3 regions of the Janthinobacterium sp. NKUCC06_STL genome follow, and region 3 is predicted to be linked to each of the others. Evidence: predicted binding sites of a transcription regulator. Region 3 holds the regulator's gene; each other region holds the start of a gene.
What was found. The regulator FNR, encoded in region 3, switches genes on or off when oxygen is low (the NO sensors DNR and NnrR bind a similar motif). The targets are predictions, from matches to a motif close to TTGATNNNNATCAA.

Region 1 (3,281 bases), on a different contig from region 3:
GTGAAAAGAACTTGTTGAAAGCCATCGAACGCTCGACCCGCCAGCCGATCGGCATGCTGGAACTGCCAACGATCCAGGCCGTCAACGACGTGCGTATCGCCAAGTTCAAAGAGCAAATCAGCGAAACCCTGGCCTTGGGCGAGCTGGAACAGTTCCAGTCGCTGATCGAGGATTTCGAGCGTGAGCAAAACATTCCCGCCATCGAAATCGCCGCCGCCCTGGCGAAGATGGCGCGTGGCAATACGCCGCTGCTGCTGGACAAGAACAAGGCGCGCGAGCAAGCCACGTGGCAGGACGACCGTCCTGTGCGCCAGGATCGTTTTGAGCGCAACGACCGTCCGGAACGGGGCGACCGCTTCGACCGCAACGAGCGCAGCGAACGCCCGGCCTTCCCGAAAAAGGAGCGCATTCAACGTCCAGCCGACGCCGGCATGCAGACCTTCCGCATTGAAGTCGGTCATCAGCATGGCGTAAAACCAGGCAATATCGTGGGCGCCATCGCCAACGAAGCGGGCATCGATTCGAAAAACATCGGCCGCATCGAAATCTATGACGACTACAGCGTCCTGGACTTGCCAGACAGCATGCCGAAAGAATTGCTGGATCAGCTGAAAACCGTGTGGGTCGCGGGCCAGCAGCTGCGCATCAGCCGTGACGGCGACGCGCCGGACCTGGCGCCGCCAGCCGCGCCACGCAAGCCGTTTGCCGCCAAGTCCGCGCCAGCGTTCAAGGATGCACCAGCGGACGCGGGCGAGGCAGCCCCAGCGCCGCGCGCGCCGAAGAAGGAACGTCCACGCCCGGGCGTGACGGCTTACCGCATCGAAGTGGGCCGTGAGCACGCCGTGACGCCAAGCAACATCGTCGGCGCCATCGCCAACGAAGCGAACCTGGAAGCCAAGCATATCGGCCGCATCGATATCTTTGACAACTACAGCGTGCTGGATCTGCCGGAAGGCATGCCGCCGGAAATCCTCGACCACCTGAAATCGGTCGTCGTCTCTGGCCAGAAACTGCGCATCAGCCTCGATGACGGCACGACGGAGCGCAAGCCTGCGCCACCGCGTCCGAAGTCGCCGCGCAAAACCTTTAAGTAATCCATCCACACGGGCGCTCCGGCGCCTGTGTCGCGGATTGGAGACACATCCCTCACTGGCGCGTTCGCGCCAGTTTTTATTTTCCCTCAAGAAATGAATATTGTTGCCGCGTTATTGTTGGCGGCAGGTGTCGCCATGCGCCGGCCATGACGGCAGTCTTCCTGCGTCTTTTTATCGGCACATACGCCGTATTTATCGCCTGCCGCGCAGATACATAATTTTTTATTAATTATTGTGTGTGCGCGTAATTTGAATTTTGCATTCAATAAAATCAATCAAGTTGAATCAAAGTAAATTCTAAAAAATAAATGAATTGGTTTTTATTAAATTATTTGACCAGTGTCACTGTCGCCGAAGCGATATATCAAGGGTGCTTGATGTGGTATATTGTTTTTATGTTTTTGTTATGCTAGTTGAAAAAAAATAGAGGAGCGACGATGCGGGTCAATACGCCTATCACGCAAAATGAATACGTATTAAATGAAGGCATGACGATTGTTTCCACGACGGATTTACAGGGAAACATCAATTACGCCAATCAGTATTTCATTGAAGTCAGCGGTTTTTCAGAAATGGAACTGCTGGGTGCGCCACAGAATATCCTGCGTCATCCCGATATGCCGGCCGAAGCGTTTGCCGACCTGTGGGACACCATCAAGACGGGCATGCCGTGGACCGGCATGGTCAAGAACCGCTGCAAGAACGGTGATTTCTACTGGGTCTTCGCCAATATCACGCCCGTGATCGAAAACGGCCGCCCGATCGGTTATATGTCCGTGCGCACCAAGCCCTCGCGCGAGCAGATCAACGAAGCGGCAGCCCTGTATAAAAGTTTCAAAGACGGCAATACCTCCAAGCTGGCGATCCGCAATGGCCGCGTCGTGCGCCAGGGCTGGGTCGCCAAGCTGGCCGAATGGCGCAAGCTGACCCTGTCGCAAGACCTGGCCTTCCATTGCATCGTCTTTGGCGTGGTGCTGGCCATCCTCGGCTGCGCCGTGTGGAATATCGATGGAGACACAAGCACGGCCACGCGCAGCTGGCTCAGCGGTGCCGCCGCCGCCGCCGTCGCGCTGATGCTGTATTTCTGGGCCCATCTGCACAATTCGCTCGTCGCTCCGCTGGGTGACGCCGTCACGATGGCGCGCAAGATGGCGGGCGGCGACTTGACGGGCGTCATCGACAAAGTGCGCGACGACGACATGGGCCAATTGATGGCGGCCTTGCGCCAGACCAACATCAACTTGCACAGCATCATCGGCGACGTGCGCGCCAACTTCGAGGATATCCGCATCACCACGGCCGAGATCGCCACGGGCAATATGGACTTGTCCAGCCGCACGGAATCGCAGGCGTCCAGCCTGGAACAGACGGCGGCCAGCATGGAAGAGCTGACGTCCACCGTGCAGAACAGCGCCGACCACGTGGACACGGCCAACAAGCTGGCAGCGCAGGCGTCGACCGTCGCGGCCAAGGGCGGCACCATCGTCAGCGAAGTGGTCACCACGATGGACGAGATCAGCACCTCGTCGCGCAAGATTCTCGACATCATCGGCTTGATCGATGGCATCGCCTTCCAGACGAATATCCTCGCCTTGAACGCGGCTGTGGAAGCGGCGCGCGCGGGCGAGCATGGCCGCGGCTTTGCCGTCGTGGCCGGCGAAGTGCGCAGCCTGGCGCAGCGCTCGGCTACCGCCGCCAAAGAGGTGAAAAACCTGATCGACCATTCGATCGCCACCGTGAATGCGGGCAGCGTGCTGACCAGCAATGCGGGCGCCACCATGACGGAAGTGATCGCCTCGGTGGCCCGCGTGACGGAAGTGATGGACGAGATTTCCTCGACCACGCGCGAGCAGAACCAGGGCATCGGGCAAGTCAACCAGGCCGTCATCCACATGGATGGCATCACGCAGCAGAACGCGGCGCTGGTGGAGCAGGCGGCCGCGGCCGCCAGCAGCCTGGCGCAGCGCACCGAGAGCGTGGCCCAGTCGATCGGCATCTTCAAATTAAAGGCCTCGCCCAAGCGCAAGGCGGCCGGCGTGGGGCGTAGCGTGGGTGCGGGTGTGGCAGCAAGGGCGCTGTTAAAGGCCAGGTAGCAAAATGCTGGGGTCAGACCCGTCGGGTCTGACCCCGGGTTTTGCCTGTGGGGTACTCTTACTGCTTCACCCGGTACACTTCCCCGCTGCGTAC
Region 2 (3,281 bases), on a different contig from region 3:
GTTCGGCAAAGCTGTGGCCCCGGCTGAACAGCCACACGCCCAGGGCCGCCAGCGCCAGCAGCCACAGTTGCACCGTGCGGGGACCGTAGCGGTCCAGCGCCATGCCAACCGGCAATTGCACCAGCGCAAAGGCGAGAAAAAAAGCGCTGGTCAGCAGGCCCAGCTGGGCTGGCGTCAGGGCGATGGCGCTCAGCAACTCGGCCGTCAGCACGGCATTCACGCCGCGCAACAGGCACGACAGGTAATGCCCGAGCGCGAACGGCAGGAATACCAGACAAAATACGGCCATGCCGGAGCGGGAAAAAGCGCCGGCGCCGTGCATGCTCAGGCGGCCTTTGCCAGACGGATGATTTTATGCGGCACCTGCGGCACAGGCTCATCCGTTTCAAAGAAAAACTTGTCGTGGCCAAAGGCCGGCTTCAGATCGTCCATCCACGTCGCTTCCGCATCGAATTTCGCATAAAACGGCCGCCGCACCCAATCCGGATTACGCGCCTGCAAAAATTGCAGGGCAAACAGTTTTTCGCCATTGATGGTGACGATGCCGTCGATGACGATCTTGCCGGGAAACGCACTCATGGACGGCCCGCGCACCGTGCGCGACAGGCCGGACACCATCTGGTAGGCGGCCTGGAAAATCTCGTGCGCTTTTGCCAGGGGCAGCTCGAAATAGCCGCGCGGCCCCGTGTCCCGTTCCACGAACATGTAATACGGAATCGCCCCCAGGCGCGTACCCGTCTGCCACAGCTCGGCCCAGCTTGCCGGATCTTCATTGATGTGGCGGATCAGCGGCCCCTGCATGCGCAAGGTGGCGCCCGTGGAAACGATGCGTTTCACGGCTTGCTGGGCGATGTCCTGGCGCAACTCGACGGCGTGGCTGTAATGGCCCATCACGGCCAGGTTCTTGCCCGCCTTGACGACGCGCTCGAACAGACGCATCAAGTCATCCGCATCGCGGTCGGACACGAAGCGCTGCGGCCAATACGCCACCGCCTTGGTGCCGATGCGAATGTTCTGGATGTGTTCCAGACCCGGCGCCAGCAGCGGCTCCAGGTAGGCGGCCAGTTGCCGCGTGTTCATGATCATCGGGTCGCCGCCCGTGATCAGCACGTCCGTCACTTTCGGATGCAGTTTCAGGTAGGCGGCCAGCTCATGCGACTCGCGCGCATCGAACTTCATGTCGTCCATGCCGACAAACTGGGGCCAGCGAAAGCAGAAGGTGCAATACGCGTGGCAGGTCTGGCCCGCGCTGGGGAAAAACAGCACCGTCTGCGCATATTTATGCTGCAAGCCGCGCACGGGCGCATCGTTGACCTTCGGCACGTTATGCGTCATCTGGCCGGCCGGGTGGGGATTCATGCCCAGGCGCAAGCCATGCACATAGGCATCAATGGCAGCCTTGTCCTGCTTGACCAGCACCAGGTCGCGCAAGTGCGCGTACTGCTCGGGCGGCAGCATGTCGCGGTGGGGAAAGACGAGGCGATAAATGGGATCGTCAGGGATATTGTTCCAGTCGATCAGCTGATCGAGCACATATTCATTGGTGCGAAACGGCAAGACGTGCGACACCACTTGCACGGCTTCGCGCTGCTCTTCCGGCAGCCATTCCCACTGCCGCGCCTGTTGAATGGTCTGCCGCGTATACGGCTTGAACTTGGGTGAAAACGGCTCGGTAATGAGTGCGGACACGATAAGCTCCTTGCCTGTAAATAGCGATAACTTGCATGAAATCAGCCCTACATCGTCCAATTCCAGCCTCTTCCCCCTCATGCCAGACCCGCCCGGCATGCTGTGAAAGTCATCATAATTCTTGCCGTTCGGAACCAAATTGCTACATATCAACAAGCCGTCGATACGTTGCATGCTGCCTACAAGCAACACCTTAGTTTGTTCCATCGCAATTTGAGGGAAGCATCGGCGACGTAAATTACGACTTGGCAACATATCCCTCGATATCACAAGGAGCTTTCATGAAACGCTTATTCACGGGTAGCCTGCTGTGCCTGGCATTTGCCGGCGGCAGCGTCAGTGCCGCCGTCGAACCAACGGAAAAAGACGCCATCGCCATGGCCGAACGGGGCGCCGCCTTCATGAAGGCGCATGGCAAGGAAGAAATGATGAAGAAAATCACGGCGAAAGACCCGGACTTCGTGCAGGGCTCGCTATACGTGGACATGCGCGACATCAAGACGGGCATCGTGCTGGCCCACCCCATCAATCCTTCCATCGTGGGCAAGGATTTGACGGATGTGCCCGATGCGAATGGCAAGAAATATCGCCGTGAAATCATTGAACTGGCGCAAAAACAGGGCAAGGGCTGGGTCGATTACCAGTACAAGAATCCCACCAGCGGCAAGATCGAACCGAAGACCACATACATCCTGCGCGTCAACGATGTAGTGCTGGAAGCGGGGATCTACAAAAAATAAGGCAGGGGCGGCGCGCATGCACACCGCGCGCCGCCTGCGGTGTGAACAGCCATAGCCAGGAGTCAAGCATGCTCAATCAATTACGCATCGGACCAAAATTATTGCTGGCGCCCATACTGGTCTTGCTGTTGCTGATACTCAGCTCGACCGGCGCATGGTATGGCATGGTGCGGCAAAATGCCTCGCTGGAAAACATGGTGCGGGTGCGCATCACGCATTTGAAGGCGGCCGCCGATGTACTCGGCGAGGCCAGGCAGGTGCATGGCAATATGTACCAGTTGCTGTCGTGGACGAATGGCAGCTTCGCCAAGGCCCGCCTCGATGCACTTGAACAACAGATCAAGGCGCGCCACGCGGCCATCGGCACCCAGCTGACCACGCTGCGTTCCACGGCCACGGGCGCCGAGCGCACTTTGGTCGATGCGGCCATCGCGGCGCTGGCCGGCTATCGCAAGGCCGTGCTGGAAACCATGGAAATGGCGCAGATGGACCAGTCGATCGCCACCAATTCCATGCTCAAGGCGGAAACCCAATTCGGCCAGTTCAATACGCAGCTGGCGCAACTGTCGGCCTTGGAAACGACGCTCAGCAGCCAGGCCCATGCGACGGCCAGCGCCGAGTTTCGCACCCTGGGCTGGAGCCTGCTGCTGACGGTGCTGCTGTCTATCTTCGTCTCCATCGTCGTGACCATGCTGGTGCGGCGCGCCATGCTGGTGGAAATCCGCGGCATTGCCGACGCCGTGCAAGACCTGGCGGCGGGCAAACTGACGGCCGGCGCGCCCAAGCAGGGCAATGACGAAATCGCCGCCACCTCGCGCGTGCTGGACCAGACCATCGCCCACCTGAACCAGA
Region 3 (3,281 bases):
CACCCTGTGTGTGCAGGTGTGTCCGACCGGTATCGATATCCGCAACGGCCTGCAGTATGAATGCATCGGCTGCGCCGCCTGCGTCGATGCCTGCAACAGCGTGATGGACAAGGTCGAGCGGCCGCGTGGCCTGATACGCTACAGCACCGACCATGCGATGGAAAACAACTTCAATTCGAAGCAGATACGCCAGCGCGCCATGCGCCCACGCGTCCTGATCTACACTTCCATCCTGGCCCTGATCATCATCGCCGTATGTACGTCGCTGGCCCTGCGCACGCCCCTGAAAATGGACGTGATCCGCGACCGCGGTTCGATGGGACGCGAAGTGGAAGACGGCATGATCGAAAACGTCTACCGCCTGCAGATCATGAACACCTCGGAGCAAAGCCAGCATTTCAAGATCAGCGCTTCCGGCTTGCCGGGCCTGACCTTGCTGACGCGCGAAGAAGTGACCTTGCAGCCGACGGAAACGCTGGGCTGGCCGATCCGCCTGCGCGTGCCGCACGGCGTCGGCGAGAAGGGTTCGAACAAGATTGCGATCGAATTGCAATCGCTGGACAATCCCTCGCTGCACGTGCGCGAAAGCGCGGTATTCATCGTGCCGCGTTAAAGCAGGAAGGCCGGTTCCCGCATGGGGACTGGCCGTTTACACAGGAGAAATACCATGTCCGACAGTCTGAAACTGCAAGCCCCCGTTGCACCGTGGTACAAGCATCGCTGGCCATGGCTGCTGATGATCGGCCCCGGCCTGTCCGTGGTCGTCGGCAGCTTCATGGGCTATATCGCGTTTACGCAGCCCGATGCGCTGGTGGTGGGCGATTATTACAAGCAGGGCAAGGCGATCAACCAGGATTTGAAGCGCGACACGATCGCCAGCGACCTGGCGATGGCTACCAGCTTGTCCTACGACGTGGCGTCAGCGCGCCTCAGTGGTTCCGTGCACAGCTTCGGCAAGGCATACCAGGGCCCGCTGCAGCTGCACCTGGCGCATGCGACCCTGCCGGAAAAGGACATCAAGCTGCTGGTGCGGCCCGATGCGGCCGGCAATTTCTCGGTGGCGCTGCCGATGCTCGAGCGCAGCCGCTGGCAAGTGCTGGTGGAAAACGACAAACGCGAGTGGCGCCTGTCCGGCATCTGGACCTGGCCGCTGCAACGCAGCATCGCGCTGCACGCCGATGAAGAGCTGTAGGCCTTATTTGCAGACGTCGGTACCGGCCGTGATGGCCTTCAGTTTTGCCGGCTGCAAGATTTCAATTTCTCGGTTCGAGACGCGCAGCCAGCCTTCCTTCTTGAATTTCGACAATAAACGACTGACGCTTTCGATGGTCAGGCCCAGGTAGTTGCCGATTTCCTCGCGCGACATGCGCAGCTGGAATTTGCTGCTCGAATAGCCGCGCGCTTCATAGCGCGACGCCAGGTTGACGATGAAGGCGGCAAAACGCTGCGTCGCCTGCATATTGCCCAGCAACAGCATGACGCTTTGCTCGCGCGTGATTTCCTGGCTCATCATGCGGTGGAAATGGCGCAGCAGGGTCGGCATATTGCCCAGCAATTGTTCCAGGCTGGAAAACGGGATTTCACACACTTCGCTGTCTTCCAGCGCCACCGCATTGCAGTGGTGGCGGTCGGCGCTGATGGCGTCCATGCCCAGCAGTTCGCCGGCCATCTGAAAACCCGTCACCTGCTCTTCGCCACCGGGATTGATCTGGTACGTCTTGAAGTGCCCCAGGCGGATCGCGTACAGGTTCTGGAACGAGTCGCCGATGCGGAACAGCGAGGCGCCGCGCACGATCTTGCGGCGGCGGCCGATGATCTGGTCCAGCCTGTCCATGTCGCCCATATCGAGGCCCATCGGCAGGCACAATTGATGCATGCTGCAGGTCGAGCATCGCGCACGCAACGCTTCCACGTTCACTGTAGGCAAGGTTGGAGTGAGTAGCGCTTCAGTCATGTCGGTACCTTTTAGAAAATGCAACAACAAGTTTACTGCATACAGGGTTGCCGTGTGCCAATTTCACCGCAATTTCGCTGAATAAACGACGTCCAGCCTTTAATTATATGGCAACATCGTCAAAAGCCCATGCGGGGAGGGCAATTTGCGCGGCGCCGCTTGCCAAGCTGGGGTATTGATAGGAAAATTCCTGACAGCATTACTTGCCGCCTGTGCCGTCCGGTACTGAAAAGGAAATCATGAAGCCTCTCGGCATCAAAGCAAAAGTCGCGCTGGCCACCAGCCTGACCTCGATCGCCATGATCGCGCTGGTCACCATGATCCAGGTGCAGCACATGCGCGACGACTTCACCCGAGTACTGCTGAGCCAGCAGTCATCCCTGATCAGCCGCACCGCTGCCGAGCTCGACGACAAGCTGGGCATGCTGCTGCAAATCGTCACCCTGACGGCCCGGCAGCAGCCGCCGGAACTGATCGCCCGGCCCGCCCAATTGCGCGAATACTATTCGCGCCGCTCGATGCTGGTGCTGTTCGACGACGTGCTGGTGCTCGACGCGCAAGGCGCCGTCGTGGCCGACATGCCGGAAGTGCCGGGGCGCGCCGGCATCAATGTTGCCGAGCGCGAGTATTTCCAGACCGTGCTGCGCACGCACCAGCCCATGATCACCGAACCGATGCTGGGCAAGTCGAGCGGCATGCCCATCGTGCAGATGGTGGCGCCCGTGCTCACCGCCGATGGCCAGGTGGCCGGCGTGGTGATCGGCGTGCTGCGCCTGTACAAGGACAATCTGCTGGGGCGTTTGCGCTCGGAAAAGGTCGGCAAGAGCGGCTATTACTTCATCCTCACGCGCGGCGCCGTGCCGCGCTACGTGCTGCACCCCGATACGAGCCGCTTGCTGCAGCCGCGCCAGCCGAACGCCAACCTGACGACGACCCAGCTGCTGAAGGAAGATGGCGAAGGCAGCATGGTCAGCACCAACAGCCGCGGCATCACGGCAGTCAACAGTTTCAAGCGCCTGAAATCGGTGAACTGGCTGCTGGCCAGCTCGCTGCCCGTCGACGATGCCTTCGAACCATTCGATGGCGTGCTGTACCGGCTGGTGCTGTGGAGCATCCTCGCCTCGCTGCTGGCCGCCTTTGTTCTGGGCTGGGTCACCGTGCGCCTGCTGTCGCCGCTGGTGCGCCTGCGCGACACCCTGCTGGCCCTGCGCACCAGCGGCAGCCGTTTTACCCCCGTGCCGGTGCAGCAGCGCGACGAGATCGGCGAACTGACGGAAGCGTTCAACGGCCTGATGAGCGAACGCGACCGCCTGCAGCAGGAACTCGA

Region 1: KO539_RS28125 (PAS domain-containing methyl-accepting chemotaxis protein) is a predicted target of FNR. The motif match lies at 1,427-1,440, and genes of this name have one in related genera.
Region 2: KO539_RS07535 (KamA family radical SAM protein) is a predicted target of FNR. The motif match lies at 1,829-1,842, and genes of this name have one in related genera.

What each region holds. Positions count from the first base shown of each region.
Region 1 covers NZ_JAHKQY010000014.1:68,260-71,540, reverse strand. The annotation lists gene KO539_RS28130 (DEAD/DEAH box helicase) at 1-1,094, shown strand, start outside; gene KO539_RS28125 (PAS domain-containing methyl-accepting chemotaxis protein) at 1,532-3,187, shown strand; gene bamE (outer membrane protein assembly factor BamE) at 3,246-3,281, opposite strand, start outside.
Region 2 covers NZ_JAHKQY010000001.1:1,662,526-1,665,806, forward strand. The annotation lists gene KO539_RS07530 (nitrate/nitrite transporter) at 1-322, opposite strand, end outside; gene KO539_RS07535 (KamA family radical SAM protein) at 325-1,689, opposite strand; gene KO539_RS07540 (cache domain-containing protein) at 1,971-2,429, shown strand; gene KO539_RS07545 (methyl-accepting chemotaxis protein) at 2,498-3,281, shown strand, end outside.
Region 3 covers NZ_JAHKQY010000003.1:61,001-64,281, forward strand. The annotation lists gene ccoG (cytochrome c oxidase accessory protein CcoG) at 1-613, shown strand, start outside; gene KO539_RS12815 (FixH family protein) at 668-1,192, shown strand; gene fnr (fumarate/nitrate reduction transcriptional regulator Fnr) at 1,196-1,954, opposite strand; gene KO539_RS12825 (response regulator) at 2,194-3,281, shown strand, end outside.